Regions from separate parts of the Desulfomicrobium apsheronum genome, predicted to be linked through region 2. Evidence: predicted binding sites of a transcription regulator. Region 2 holds the regulator's gene; the other holds the start of a gene.

Region 1 (7,864 bases), on a different contig from region 2:
AGGATTTTTTGCTCAAACCCCGCAAGCGTGGCGAAAAAGAAACCGTCAATTTGAGCTGGCGACAGAAAGGTTCCGATTATCCACTACAGCCCTACCATTTTTCCGACGGCACCCTCCGCTTCATCTGCTTGGCCACGGCTCTTTTGCAGCCGGACCCGCCTTCGACCCTGATTATTGATGAACCGGAACTCGGTCTGCACCCATACGCCATTACCGTGCTGGCAGAGCTTATGCACGCCGCGTCAAAGCGCACACAATTGATCGTATCTACCCAATCCCCGGCATTGGTTGATCATTTTGAACCGAACGATGTGGTCGTGGTAAACCGGAAACAAGGGGCCTCGACGTTTTCCCGGTTGAATCCAGAAGAATTTAAAGACTGGCTGGACGAATATTCCCTAGGTGATCTGTGGCGCAAAAATATCGTGGCGGGAGGGCCGGACCATGAATAGGCCCGTCACGGTAGCGGTCATCTGCGAGGGATCCACCGAACAAACATTTATTCGGGACGTGCTTGCCCCGACCCTCGCAACCAAGAATCTTTTTCTTGAAGCACAGCTGATCGGAAGGCCGAAGCACAAAGGTGGCCACGTTGTATTTCAACGCGCACTGACCGATATCGAACAACGCTTGAAGCAACGGCGGGACATTTACGTATCAACCATGTTCGATTTGTTCCGCATTGATACTGCTTGGCCTGGCGTCTGCGATATCCGCAAGGGCATGGCAGCTTCCCTGAAAGCTGAATTGATCGAGGCGCGCACCCTGAAGGCCGTCGAAGCAAAACTTCCAAACGCTGGTGTTGCCAAGCGCTTCATTCCGTTTTTTTGCCTTCATGAATTCGAGGCGCTTTTGTTCAGCTCCCCAGCAGAACTTGCGGGCCAGCTACAAGTCGAGGAAGACCTGATCGCAAACATTCTCAGAGAATGCGGTACACCTGAAGAAATCAACGACCACCCGCAAACAGCACCCAGCAAACGGATAGAATCCTTGTATCCTGGTTACCGTAAAATCGTCATGGGCAGGGCCATTGCCCAAAAAATCGGCGTCAGAACCATTCGCCAGCATTGCCCGCATTTCGATGCCTGGGTCAACCGGCTTGAAGCCCTCGTAAAGTAGGACCCGACACCATGCCCCTCCCTTTTTATCAACGACTCGTCCTTACCAAGTGGGCACTCAGCCTTTTCGAAGGTTCGGATTTAAGCAACCTCTCCAGACATCTGAAGGCTGACAGCTTGGAAGGTTTTGACGAGGATAACATCAGCAAATTCGTACAGATGCTGACGTGCCATTTGCCTGCGGATTCGAGCCTGACCAAGGAATTGCTCCTCGGATACGATGCGAACATCGTCCGTCATTGGCGCGCCATCGCCGAGCCCAGGTCCAGAGGCGGCAAAATCATCACGCCCAAATATTATCAGTATCTGTGCCTCCTGTTCGCTGAAATTTACCTGGACCGTTATTTCCAGGACAAGAATGCGTTGCTTGCGGAACTGAATCGATTTCTTCACTCATTCAACGCCGACTTGCCCAGAGCGGACAAGGTAGAAGAGTTCCGGTCGGAAGACCTGAACAAGCTCGCCTTTTGGAATGCTACGGGCTCCGGCAAGACCCTGCTCATGCATGTGAACATTCTGCAGTACCGGCACTATCTGGCGCTGCGGGGCAAGGCACGTGATCTCAATCGCATCATTCTGCTGACCCCGAATGAGGGTCTGTCTCGCCAGCATTTGGACGAATTCACGCAATCAAAAATGCAGGCGGTCCTGTTCAGCAAGGGCCAAAGCATCTCCCATAAACTGGGTCTGATCGAAATTATCGACATTCACAAGATCAGGGAAGAATCCGGTGACAAAACCGTGGCCGTTGATACTTTTGAAGGTAACAACTTGGTCCTAGTGGATGAGGGCCACAAAGGTTCCGGCGGTGTGGAATGGATGGACAAACGGAACAGACTCTGTGCCCAAGGTTTTTCCTTCGAGTACTCCGCCACCTTCGGACAGGCGCTCAAGGCCGCCAACAATGCCGGACTGACCCAACTCTACGCCAAGTGCATTCTTTTCGATTACTCCTATCGCTATTTCTACGGAGACGGGTACGGCAAGGACTATCGCATCCTCAACCTGTCCGACGACACGGACGAAGGCAGAAGAAATTTGTACCTTATCGCCTGCCTGCTCTGTTTCTACCAGCAAATGCGGCTTTACGAAGACAGGCGGCAGGAATTTCGACCGTTCAACATCCACTGCCCTCTTCTGGTCTTTGTCGGCGGGACGGTGAAGGCAGTCCGCACCGAAGGTGGACGAAAAGTTTCCGATGTCATTGCCATCCTGCAATTCATAAGTTCCTTTACCATGGACAGGACAGGAAGCATCGAAGGTTTGCGCCGGATTCTCAAGCACGAGGACGGACTGACCGATCCCAAGGGGCGCAATATTTTCGCGGCGGCATTTGGCCACCTGCATTATGAGGGACTGCACGCGGAAGATGTGTTCGACGACATCTTGAAGCGCGTCTTCCACACCGCCGCGCCCGGCAAGCTGCATGTGGAATTTCTCAAAGGAGGGGACGGGGAAATCGCCCTCAAGCTCGGCGAGGGCAACCAGCCCTTCGGCGTCATCAATGTCGGCGACGCCAAGGAATTGTGGAAGCTTTGCGAAGACATCCCCCAACTGGTCACGATGGAAAAAGATTTTTCCGAATCCCTGTTCAGGAAAATTAACGCTGATGATGGCGGCATCAACGTTCTTATTGGCTCCAAAAAATTCACGGAGGGCTGGAACAGCTGGCGAGTGAGTACCATGGGCCTTATGAATATCGGCCGCAGTGAAGGTTCCGAAATTATCCAACTCTTCGGGCGGGGTGTGCGGCTCAAGGGCTTCGAGTTTTGTCTGAAGCGTAGTTCCGAGGTCCGGGCACCAAAGACTCCGCAATTCATCAAGACCTGCGAGACGCTCAATATCTTCGGTATCCGAGCCGATTACATGCAGCAATTTCAGGAGTATCTTGCCGACGAGGGGCTTCCCACTGATGTGGAAGAATTCATGCTGCCCGTGGTCAACAACCTTGGGCGCATCAAGCTTAAAGTCCCGAAAGTCTCGGATGAGGCGAATTTCAAGGCAACGCAACGTCCGACCCTGGAATTTCCTCCCGAGCCGCTAACAAGCAGGCCCCTGATTCTGGATTGGTATCCTAAAATCCAGGCCATCATTGCCCAGGGACTACGTGGTGGATTGGCCGACGCCAAAAAAAACGAGATCCGACGTCTGACGGACAGGCATCTGGCCTTCATCAACTGGGACGACGTTTATTTCGAATTGATCCGGTTCAAAAACGAACGCTCGTGGTTCAACTTCAACCTTTCCAAGGATATTCTCCCGGAGTTAGTCAGCAAAGGTGGATGGTTTAAACTGCTGGTTCCGGAAGGCGATATCGAGCCCGTGAACTTTGCGAATATTCGCCGGTGCCAGGAAGTGGTCATCGCCCTGCTCAAAAAATACTGTGACCGCTATTACGGCTTTCGTAAGGATGAATACGAAAAGCCGTTCATCCAATACGCGGAACTTGGGCCTGACGACCCGAATTTCTTTGAGGCGTACAAGGTTGCCGTGGACCGGTCCGCCATCGAAATCATCGATGAAGTTAAAGCCATCCAAACTGCGATTGCCGAGAAGAAACTGGCGAACATGAGCTTCGGCAAAATACAGCCCATCATTTTTGAAAGGCACCTGTATTCACCACTGCTGCATATCAAAGACGGTTCGGAATTGGTCACGATATCCCCGGTGGAGTTGAACGAAGGGGAAAAAGATTTCGTCCTCGATCTTAAGGCCCATTATGAAAAGCACAAATCCTGGTTTGAGGGACGCGAACTCTATTTACTCAGGAATCGCAGCCGGGGAAAAGGCATCGGCTTTTTCGAGGCCGAAAATTTCTATCCGGACTTCATCCTGTGGCTACTGCAGGATGAAAAGCAACATATCGCCTTCATAGACCCCAAGGGCATCCTCCGCCTCCGTGGCCTCGAAGATCCCAAGATCATGTTTCACAAGACAATCAAAAATCTTGAAAACCGCTTGGGCGATCACAACGTGACCATGGACGCCTTCATTATTTCCAGCACGAGTATCGAGGATGTTAAATGGTGGTCTGAAGGGGGGAACATTCTAGAGTTCAACAAACGCAATGTACTCTTTCAGAAAGAACAGCGTGACGTGTATGTGAAGATGCTTCTAGAAAGAATCGAAGCATATTGATCTTTTCTACTGAAATAACGATCTTCCCCCATCATCCAGCATAAGACGCAAAAAAGGGCCGGAATCGCTTCCGGCCCTTTTGTCATTCTGGGATATGAACGGCTTAGTACATGCCGCCCATGCCGCCCATGCCGCCACCGGGCATGGCCGGAGCAGCCTCTTCCTTGGGCTTCTCTGCGATGGCGCACTCGGTGGTGAGCAGCAGGGAGGCTACGGAAGCGGCGTTCTGCAGGGCAATGCGGGTCACCTTCTTGGGATCGATGACGCCGGACTTGAGCAGATCTTCGTATTCGCCGGAAGCGGCGTTGTAACCGAAGTCTTCCTTGCCGTTGCGGACCTTGTCGATAACCACGGCACCTTCAACACCTGCGTTGCCGCAGATCTGACGGATGGGCTCTTCGATGGCGCGACGGATAACCTGTACGCCGGCGGCTTCGTCGTCATCGGCGGGCTTGACGGAATCCAGGACGGACTGGCAGCGCACCAGGGCGACGCCGCCGCCAGGCACGATGCCTTCTTCAACGGCAGCGCGGGTGGCGTTCAGGGCGTCTTCCACGCGAGCCTTCTTTTCCTTCATTTCGGTCTCGGTGGCTGCGCCAACATTGATCACGGCAACGCCGCCAACGATCTTGGCCAGACGCTCCTGCAGCTTTTCGCGATCGTAATCGGAGGAGGTCTCCTCGATTTCGTTGCGGATCTGCTTCACACGGGCCTTGATGGCCTCGGCTTCGCCGGAACCGTCAACGATGGTGGTGTTTTCCTTGTCGATGACAACGCGCTTGGCGGAACCGAGCTGGTTCAGGGCGATGCTCTCGAGCTTGACGCCCAGGTCATCGGAAACAACTTCGCCACCGGTCAGGATGGCGATATCCTGCAGCATGGCCTTGCGGCGCTCACCGAAGCCGGGAGCCTTGACGGCCACGACCTGCAGGGTGCCACGCAGCTTGTTGACAACCAGGGTAGCCAGGGCTTCGCCTTCGATGTCTTCGGCGATGATGACCAGGGGCTTGCCCATCTTGGCGGCCTGCTCCAGAACGGGGAGCAGTTCCTTCATGTTGGAGATCTTCTTTTCGTTGATCAGAATCAGCGGAGAATCCATCCCGCAGACCATCTTGTCAGGGTTGGTCACGAAGTAGGGGGACAGGTAGCCGCGGTCGAACTGCATGCCTTCGACGACGTCCAGGTTGGTCTCCAGACCCTTGGCTTCTTCAACGGTGATGACGCCTTCTTTGCCGACCTTGCCCATGGCTTCGGCAATGATGTTGCCGATGGTGGCGTCGTTATTGGCGGAAATGGTGCCTACCTGGGCAATTTCCTTCTGATCGCGGGTGGGCTTGGCCAGCTTGTCCAGGCTCGTGATGACGGCTTCAACAGCCTTGTCGATGCCGCGCTTGATGGACATGGGGTTACGACCGGCGGCAACCAGCTTGATGCCTTCGGTAAAGATGGCCTGGGCCAGGATGGTGGCGGTGGTGGTGCCGTCGCCTGCGATGTCGGAAGTCTTGGAGGCGACTTCCTTGACCATCTGGGCGCCCATGTTCTCGAACTTGTCTTCCAGTTCGATTTCCTTGGCTACGGTCACGCCGTCCTTGGTGATGATGGGGGAACCGAAGGACTTCTCGATGACAACGTTGCGTCCCTTGGGTCCGAGGGTGACCTTGACGGCATTGGCCAGGGTGTCCACACCGATTTTCAGTTTTTCACGGGCCTTGGCATCAAACTTGATAATTTTAGCAGCCATGTGTGCGTCTCCTTGAATTCTTAAAAATTAGGCTTCGATAACAGCGAGGATGTCGTCTTCACGCATGATGAGGAGTTCCTCACCTTCGATCTTGATCTCGGTGCCGGCGTACTTGTTGAAGATCACCTTGTCGCCAGTCTTGACGCCCATGGGGATCTGCTTTCCGTCTTCGGCGACCTTGCCCGGACCGGCGGCAACCACTTCACCCTTGATGGGCTTTTCCTTTGCGGAATCAGGGATGATGATGCCGCCTTTGGTTACCTGCTCCTCTTCGAGACGCTTGACCAGAATACGGTCGTGCAGTGGTCTGAGTTTCATGTTTTTCCTCCAAGATGTTTAAGAATTTCTTCCGTGTAGATATTTTTTTTGGCACTCGGCAAGGCGGAGCGCCAAAACGCGGAACTGAAAATGCAACTCAAGTTCCGCGCGAGACAGAGGCCCAAATAATCCCTGCGACAGTGAAGTCAAGGGACGAAGTCAAAAAAAAATTCATTCCTCGCCAAGCCGGGCGGCTTGTGATTCGGATCAAGGCAGGCTATGCATTTCGCCTCACAACCGCCACCACCGCCCGCTTAAGGGCTGACCGCAAGACCGCTACAAGGACATCCCCATGCTCGACATTAAATTTATCAGATCAAATCCGGACGAGGTCAAAGACGGACTGCGCAAACGCCGCAGCAAGCTGGACCTTGAACCTTTTCTGGCCATCGACCAGAAAAGGCGCGAACTGCTCCTTGAAGCCGAAGACTTGAAAGCCCGCCGCAACCAGGCCTCCGGCGAGATGGCCCGGATGAAGAAGGCCGGCGAAAACGCCGAAGCCCTTCTGGCCGAGCTTGGCGGCATGTCCACGCGCATCAAGGCCCTGGACGAGGAACTCAAGGACATCGAGCAGCAGACCTCGGACTGGGTCATGTCCATCCCCAACGTGCCGCACGCCTCCGTGCCCGAGGGCGTGGACGAGGCGGACAACACGGAGGTGCGCAGCTGGGGCGAGAAACCCGTCATGCCTTTCGCCCCGAAGGAGCATTGGGAGCTGGGAACGGCCCTTGGCGGCCTCGATTTCGAGACCGCAGCCAAGATCACGGGCAGCCGCTTCGTGATCCTCAAAGGCTGGGCCGCCAAGCTTGAGCGCGCGCTGATCAGCTTCATGCTCGACGTGCAGACCCTTGAGAACGGCTACGACGAGGTCATGCCCCCGGTCATCGTCAACCGCGAGAGCCTCATGGGCACGGGGCAGTTGCCCAAATTCGAAGAGGACCTTTTCCACCTCGAAAACACGAGCTACTACCTCATCCCCACGGCCGAGGTCCCGGTGACCAACATCTACCGCGACACGACCCTGGCCGAATCCGCGCTGCCCATCGCCCACTGCGCGTACACCGCGTGCTTTCGCTCCGAGGCGGGCTCCTACGGGAAGGACACCAAGGGCATGATCCGCCAGCACCAGTTCGACAAGGTCGAGCTGGTCCGCTTCGTCCACCCCGACTTTTCATATAATGAACTGGAAAAACTCCTCGGGCACGCCGAGAGTATCCTGCAGAAGCTCGGGCTGCCCTACCGCGTGGTCACGCTGTGCGCAGGGGATCTGGGCTTCTCTTCGGCCAAGACCTACGACATCGAGGTCTGGCTGCCCGGCCAGGACAAATACCGCGAAATCTCTTCCTGCTCCAACTTCGAGGATTTTCAGGCCCGCCGGGCGGGAATCCGCTTCAAGCCCGCAGACGCCAAGAAGAGCAGGCTGGTTCATACCCTGAACGGATCGGGCCTGGCCGTGGGCCGGACCATGGTCGCCATCCTGGAAAACTACCAGCAGGCCGACGGGTCGGTACTCGTGCCTGAAGTCCTGCGACCTTACATGAACGGACTG
Region 2 (7,864 bases):
GATAGGCCTCGTAAAGAAGCACGGCTGCGGCATTGGCCAGGTTGACGCTTCTGACCTCCCCCCAGATGGGGATACGGATGAGATCGGCGGCGTCATGCAGGACTTCCGGGGGCAGGCCCCGGGTCTCGGGGCCGAGCACGATGATGTCGTCGGCCCTGAAGGAAAAACGGTGATAGGCCACTCCCTGGCGCGCGCTGGTGAAAACCAGCCGTCCCGGATCCCGGCCCTCCAGGAAGGCGGCCCAGGACGGCCAGATGCGCTTGTCCACGTGGGGCCAGTAGTCAAGGCCAGCCCGCTTCAGGTACTTGTCGTCCAGGCTGAAGCCCAGTGGCTCGATCAGGTTCAGGCGGGTGGTGGAGGCGGCGCAGAGCCGGGCGATGGTCCCGGTGTTGGGCGGGATTTCCGGCTCGTAAAGGGCGATTTGCATCTTGGAGTCTCTTTAAGTATTTTTCATGGCTGTCACGGCCGGCGCACGGACGCGTCGCCGACTCGTCATCCACTTGGCTTTCAAACCCGCTTCCGTCAAGAACAGCGAAGTCAGGAGAACACATGCATCTGCTCGTCACCGGAGGCTGCGGCTTCATCGGTTCCAATTTCATCCAGCACATGCTTGCCACGCACGACGATGTGGTCATCGTCAACCTCGACAAGCTGACCTATGCGGGCAACCGCCGCAATCTGGCCGAGGAAGAGGCCCTGCACATGGGTCGCCGCTATCATTTCGTGCATGGCGACATCTGCGATCAGGAGCTTGTGCCGGAGCTCATGAAGCGCTTTGCCTTCGATGCGGTGCTCAATTTCGCGGCCGAATCGCATGTGGACCGCTCCATAAGCGACCCCTTTCCCTTTGTCACGACCAACGTGCTGGGCACTCAGAACCTGCTGGAGGCCGCAAGACGGGCTGAGATTCCGCGTTTCGTGCATATTTCCACCGACGAAGTCTACGGCACCCTGGGGCCCACCGGGCAGTTCACCGAGGACACCCCCCTGGCGCCCAATTCCCCGTACTCGGCGTCCAAGGCCTCCTCGGATCTCCTGGCCCGAGCTTATTTCCACACCTACGGGATGCCCGTCATGGTCACCCGCTGCTCCAACAACTACGGTCCCTACCAGTTTCCGGAAAAGCTCATCCCCCTGGTCTATCTGAAGGCCTCCCGGAACGAGTCCATCCCAGTCTATGGCGACGGGCTGAACGTTCGGGACTGGATCTATGTCATGGATCATTGCCGGGGCGTGGAGGCTACGCTCTTCAAGGGCAGGCCCGGCGCGGTGTACAATTTCGGGGGGGACGCCGAGCGGACGAATCTGGAAGTGGTGCGCCTCATACTGCGGCTGACGGGCAGGAGCGAGGATCTCATCACCCATGTTACCGACCGGCCCGGCCATGATCGCCGTTACGCCATGGCTTTCGAGCGCTCCACGGCGGATCTGGGCTGGACCCCGCAACACTCTTTCGAGGACGGCATGGCCCGCACCCTGGCCTGGTACAAGGCCAACGAGGCCTGGCTTGACGAAGTGCAGAGCGGCGCCTATCGCCAGTTCATGGATGCATGGTACCAAAAGAGGCAGGCATGAAGAGCGCGGTCGTACTGGGCGGCAAGACCGGCCTGCTCGGACAGGCGCTTTGCATGGCCCTGTCCCGGCGGGGATGGACCGTGAATGCGCCGGGGCGCGACGAGCTGGACCTGTTCGAACGTCCGGCCGTGGAGGAATACCTGGCCCGAACCGAAGCCGCGGTGGTTTTCAACACCGTGGCCTACACCAAGGTCGATCAGGCCGAAGACGAACCGGCCGAGGCCTCCAGGCTGAACCGGCAGCTGCCGCTGGTTCTGGGCAAGGCCGTGCGGAATGCCGGGGTTGCCCTGGTCCATTACAGCACGGATTTCGTTTTCAACGGCAGAAAGACAAGTCCCTATGCCCCCGGGGATCAGCCCGCGCCCGGTTCGGTCTACGGCCAGACCAAGCTGCAGGGCGAGCGGGAGCTTTTGGCACTTGATCTGCCGAGTCTGCTCATCATTCGCACCTCGTGGCTTTTTGGTCCGTGCAAGACCAATTTCGTGACCCGCATCCTGGAGCTGGCCGCGACGCGGCCGGAACTTTCCGTGGTTCATGACCAGATCGGCAGCCCCTCCTACACCCCGGATCTGGCCGCCGGTTCGCTGGCGCTGCTGGACAAGGGCGCGACGGGCATCTTCCATCTGGCCAACGCGGGCCAGGCAAGCTGGTGCGAACTGGCCACGGAGGCTGTCCGAGGGGCGGATCTGGCGTGCCGGATCAAGCCCATCCCTTCGTCCGAATACCCCCAGAAGGCCTGCCGTCCGGCGTATTCGGTCCTGGACCTGAGCGCCTTCACGGCCGTGACGGGCATTGCGCCCCGTCCGTGGTTGCAGGCCCTGCGCGAATTTCTTTTCTCCCGGGAAGACTGCCTGTCATGATCCTGAGCAAGCGCGAAACCGCAGTCCTCACCGCAGTGGTCGAGACCTATGTGGAGACCGCCATGCCCGTGTCGTCCCAGGCTCTGGCCGTGGGCCTTGGACTGAGCCCCGCGTCGCTGCGGTCAACCATGGCCGCCCTGACCGAGAAAGGATATCTGCAGCAGCCGCATACGTCCGCCGGACGGGCTCCGACGGTTCCGGCTTTTCGCTATTATCTCGACCAGGTATTAAAGCTTGGTCCCCTGCCGCGCAGGGAACAGTCCCGCCTGCACGACCACATCCAGCCGGGCGCAGGGGATTTGCCCCAGGTTCTGCGCCGCGCCGTCCGAACTCTTTCGACCCTGACCCGTCAGGTGTGCGTGATCATGGCCCCGCGTCAGGACCTGGCCCGCTGGCGGCAGATAGATTTCGTCCTCTTGCGGCCGGGCATGATCATGGCAGTGCTGGTCATGCAGGGCGGGCTGGTCAGCAATCGCCTGGTGCAGATGGACGAGAGCCTGAGCGCCGATGATCTCGTGCGCTACGGGAATTACCTGAACAGCCTGTTCGAGGGCCGTACCACCCATGAGGTGCGCGGCGAGATCGAGCGTCAGCTGCACAACGTGCGCAAAACCCTGGATGCCTATCGCAGGGCCTGGGAGCTGGCCGCGCAGGCCCTGTCCGAGGAAGAACAGCCCGAGGTCTTCGTCGGTGGCGCGAGTCATCTCACGGATCAGCCCGAATTCACGGAGCTGGAGACCATCCAGGAGCTGTTGCGACTCATCGAGGAGCGCTCGCGCCTGCTTGAACTCCTGGACAAGACCTCGGCCAGCCAGTCCGTCTCCGTTAGCCTGTCCCAGGACATGCCCGGACTTGCGGGATGTTCGCTTGTGGCCTCTCCCTACAGCGCTTTTTCCACCAATCACGGCACCTTGGCCGTGCTTGGGCCGGTGCGTATGAACTACGCACGCATCATGCCCATGGTTGACTTTGCCGCTCAAATACTTAGTCAGTGCCTCAAATCCCGCTTCTAAGGATACTCGTGAAGCGTTTTATCAAATATTTCAAGGATCAGGAGTTTTTCATGTCCAATAAGGAAAAAGAGGGCCAGAACCCGGAAGAAGTGCAGACCGAAATGCAGACCGAAGAAACGCCGGAGCTGACCCTGGAGGAGAAGTACGTCCAGGCCCTGGCCGACGTGGAGGAGCTTAAAAAAGACAACCTGCGCGTCCTGGCGGACAGCGAGAATTTCAAGAAGCGTTTGCAGCGCGAAAAGGAAGACTATTTCAAATTCGCCACCTCCGCCATCCTCGAGGAGATCATTCCGGTCATGGACAACCTCGACCTGGCCCTGGCCCACGGCAAGCAGGCCGAGGCCTGCAAGGATCTGGTCACGGGCGTCGAGATGACCATGAACATTTTCCTCGACACCATGAAGAAGCATGGGCTGGAGCAGATCGCCGAAGTGGATGTGCCTTTCGATCCCGCGCGCCACGAGGCCTTGGGGCAGGTCGAGCGGGATGACGTAGGTGAAAACACGGTCTGTCAGATGCTGCAGAAGGGCTACATGCTCAAGGACAGACTGCTGCGTCCGGCCAAGGTCATGGTCAGCCGCAAGGCGGGGGCCTGAGGCCATGGCACAGATTGTCGCGGTGCTCGGAGCGAGCCACAAGCCGGAACGCTACTCGAACCAGGCCGTGCGCATGCTCAAGGAGCACGGGCATTCGGTCATCCCGGTCACGCCGGGTCGATCCGTCATCGAGGATCTGCCCGTCGTGTCCAGCCTGGACGCCATCGATGGCAAGGTGGACACCCTGACCCTTTATGTCGGGCCGGAGCGCAGCGCGCAGCTGCAGGATTCCATCCTGGCGCTTAAGCCCGGACGGGTGATCCTCAATCCCGGCACGGAATCGGCGACACTGGAGCAGGCCCTGACGGACGCGGGCATTCCCTGGGAGCACGCCTGCACTCTGGTCATGCTTAGAACCGGACAATTCTAGACGACACATCTCTAATCGGGGAGCCCCTGTGGCTCCTCGACTTTTCACCCCGCAAGCGCGCCGTTTTCCAGGGCCAGGGTCCAGGCCCAGACCGCAAGGGCCAGTCCCGCCGCGCCGCACATAGCCCCGACCCGCGCCTTCCATCCCGTTGCCCCGTGCCAGTCGCCGACCAGTAATCCAAAGGGCAGACCACAGCACATACCGAAAAAATGCGCGCCCAGGTCCACGCGTTCCTCGCCCGCGCCAAGCATGGCCAGCAGGCTGAAACCGAAGCCCAGAGCCAGCAGCAAGACTTGCCCCCGTGAGCCGCGCTCGGCCCGGCACGCGCCTCCGGCCAGGACGCCGATCAGTCCGAACACGCCTGTGGACGCGCCCACGCTCAAGTGATCGGGCGCTTGTGCCCAGGCGTTCAGGGCATTGCCGAGGCCACCCGAGAGCACAAAGAGCCCCCAGGTCAGACCCGATCCGATGCGGCGCGCCAGGAGCGAGGCGAGCACCGCCAGCGCTCCGGCGTTGGCCAGCAGATGCCCTGCGTCGGCGTGCAGGAACAGGGCGGTCACGCAGCGCCACCACTGTCCTTCAAGGATGAGCCCAGCGTCGGCCCGGCCCGCGACATGCCAGGAGATGCGCCTGCCCAGTCCCTGGGTGTCGAGCCACATGGTCAGGCCCAGGAAGGTGGCGATGACCAGCAGGCTGACCCAGGAGTTGTCGGGCAGGGGAGCCGGGCGGGATCGGGGCCGATTTTCCTCTTCGTAGGCGATGATTTCGCGCACCGCGAGCGATGCCAGGGCTGGTGCGACCAGCAGTTTTCCATGATCGAAACGGTGCAGGAATCTTCGACTGGACAGGACCAGGGCCCAGGCGCGGATGGTGGCCTTGTCCGGGCTGTGCTTCGAGGTCGCCAGGGCCAGAGTGGGCAGGATGTCGATCACTTAAAAAATGGAAATCTGCCCGCGCACGAAGGACCAGGCCAAGCCCAGGTATTCGTGCACGGCCATGTTGCAGGTCTTGATGTTGTCCGCGCCGGGCAGGAAATACTCGGGCTCGCCCTTGTCACGGTAGCAGGTCGGAGCGGGGATGGGCCTTAGTCCCTGGTTTTCGAACAGCTTGACGGCGCGGGGCATGTGCGAGGCCGAGGTCACCAGTACAAAGGCGTCGGAACCGGCCAGGGTCTTGATGTGAATAGCTTCGTCGTGGGTGTCGAGGGCCTTGTCCGAAAGCACGATCCGGGCCGGGTCGAAGCCCAGGTCCACGGCTGCTGCGGCCATGACCTGGGCGCTTGACTGCTCGTCTTTGTATTTGCCGCCTGAAAGAACAAGGATGGAACCCCGAAACCGGTTCGCCACCCGAATGCCTTCGGTGAGCCGGTACAGGGCCGCCTGTTCGAGCATGGACCCGGGGGAGAGGCGCTTGTCCGTCCAGTGTCCCGCACCGAGCACTACCACCCATTTGACGGGCTTTTTGACGATTTCCGCACTGGCTAGATTCAGGGGCGGGTAGGCATCCTCAAGGGGACGGATCATGTACCCTGAGACGGAATTGAGGGAAAAGGCGTAGAGCAGGAGCGCGCCCATGACAAAGGGGGCGATGGCGTCCTTGGCGCGGCGCAGCAGCACGTAGAGCATGCCGAGGGCGAAAAGAATCAGACAGATCGCCAGGGGCATGAAAAGCGTGCCCAGGGCTTTCTTGAGGATAAAGCCCGCGCCCACGCTCATGTGCCGACTCCCATGCGCCGTTGCAGCAGGACCATGTCGGCCAGGACCAGTCGGACCATGGCCGAGAGCACCGGGACCACGCGCGGGATGGCGCAGATGTCGTGCCGTCCGCCGACGCGGATGGTCCGCGCTGCCCCGAAGCGGTCGCGGGTGTGTTGGTCGAGCGCAATGGAGGGGATGGGTTTGATGGCGGCGCGCAGCACAATCTCCTGGCCGCTTGAGATTCCGGCCAGGATTCCACCGGCGTTGTTGGACGCAAAGCCCGTATCCAGCATGGCGTCGTTGTTTTCGCTGCCGCGCATGCGGCTGGCCGCAAACCCGCTCCCGATCTCGACTCCCTTGACCGCGCCCACGCTCATGAGCGCAGCGGCCAGGCGGGCGTCGAGCTTGTCAAAGACCGGTTCGCCGAGCCCCGCAGGCACGCCCTGGGCTCGGATTTCGACGATGCCGCCCAGCGTGTCGCCTTGGGCCGCGACCTCCTTGACCAGTTTCTGCCAGCGCAGGACCGCGTTGTCGTCAGCCGCGAAGAATTGGCGGTGCTCCGCGCCCCCCATGTCCAGGCTCTCGGCCGCGATGCCGCCAAGTTCCACGGCGGCGGCCCGGACAGTGATCCCGAGCGGCTCCAGAAACGCCCCGGCCACGGCTCCACCCGCCACGCGCGAGACGGTCTCCCGGCCCGAGGAGCGGCCTCCGCCGCGATAGTCGCGCAGCCCGTACTTGGCCTCGTAGGTCATGTCTCCATGACCCGGCCGGAAAACGTCTTTTATATCGCCGTAGTCGCGGGAACGCTGGTCTGTGTTTTCGATGGCGAAGCCGATGGACGTGCCCGTGGTGCGGCCCTCGAAGACGCCGGACAAGAGCCGGATGCGGTCCGGTTCGTTGCGGGCGGTGACGGCCAGGCCGCCCTGACCGGGTCTGCGCTTGTCGAGTTCCGTCTGAATGGCGGCCTCGTCCAGGATGATCCCGGCGGGACATCCGTCCACCACCCCGCCCAGGGCCGGGCCGTGGGATTCGCCGAAGGTCGTCAGTTTGAAGATGCTGCCGAAAGTGTTTCCCGCCATGGGTTCTCCAGGGGCCAGGCCCCGGCTAGTAGTCTTTGCCGCGCTTGCACCAGTCGGCGTATACGTCTTCGAATTCTTCCTCGCTCAGCGGGCTCTGATCGTACATCCCGGCGGCCAGGCGCTGGCGCATGGCCTCGTAGAGGATGGTCGCGGCGGCCACGGACACGTTCAGGCTCTGAACCATGCCGAACATGGGGATGTAGATTTCGTCCGGTACATGGATCTTGACGTCGGGGTCCATGCCCCGGTGCTCGTTGCCGAGAATGATGGCCGTGGGTTTGGTGAAATCGATATCCATGATGGGCCTTGCCGTGGAGCTGAAGCCCGTGCCCACGATCTGCATGCCCCGGTCGCGCAGGCCCTGGATCATGGTTCCTGCTTCGCGGTGGCGGGTCAGGTCGATCCATTTCTTGGCGGAACCGGAGGAGCTGTTGGCCAGGGATGGAAATTTTTCCTTGGTGTAATAGAGGTGCACGCCGAACACCCCGAAGGCGTCGCAGCTGCGCAGGATGGCGGACACGTTGTGCGGGTCGTGGATATTGTTCAGTACCAGCGTCAGGTCGGGCTGGCGTTTGGCCAGTACGGCTCTGAGCTTGGTTTTGCGGTCTTCGGTCAGAAATCTGTCAGGCATGGGCTCGAATTTGGTTGAGGTGTTGATGATGAACGCGGTCTGT

Evidence for each region. Region 2 encodes HrcA, which represses chaperone genes, less so after heat shock. Its sites were predicted from a motif close to TGTTAGCACTCNNNNNNNNNGAGTGCTAACA; they were not measured.
Region 1: groES (co-chaperone GroES) is a predicted target of HrcA. The motif match lies at 6,362-6,392, and genes of this name have one in related genera.

What each region holds. Positions count from the first base shown of each region.
Region 1 covers NZ_FORX01000009.1:88,767-96,630, forward strand. The annotation lists gene BMZ40_RS10280 (AAA family ATPase) at 1-452, shown strand, start outside; gene BMZ40_RS10285 (DUF4276 family protein) at 445-1,119, shown strand; gene BMZ40_RS10290 (DEAD/DEAH box helicase family protein) at 1,131-4,256, shown strand; gene groL (chaperonin GroEL) at 4,360-5,997, opposite strand; gene groES (co-chaperone GroES) at 6,025-6,315, opposite strand; gene serS (serine--tRNA ligase) at 6,608-7,864, shown strand, end outside.
Region 2 covers NZ_FORX01000003.1:110,920-118,783, reverse strand. The annotation lists gene BMZ40_RS04695 (tRNA (cytidine(34)-2'-O)-methyltransferase) at 1-427, opposite strand, end outside; gene rfbB (dTDP-glucose 4,6-dehydratase) at 550-1,575, shown strand; gene rfbD (dTDP-4-dehydrorhamnose reductase) at 1,572-2,435, shown strand; gene hrcA (heat-inducible transcriptional repressor HrcA) at 2,432-3,448, shown strand; gene grpE (nucleotide exchange factor GrpE) at 3,499-4,044, shown strand; gene BMZ40_RS04670 (CoA-binding protein) at 4,049-4,414, shown strand; gene BMZ40_RS04665 (rhomboid family intramembrane serine protease) at 4,459-5,346, opposite strand; gene BMZ40_RS04660 (ElyC/SanA/YdcF family protein) at 5,347-6,129, opposite strand; gene aroC (chorismate synthase) at 6,126-7,190, opposite strand; gene BMZ40_RS04650 (TrmH family RNA methyltransferase) at 7,216-7,821, opposite strand.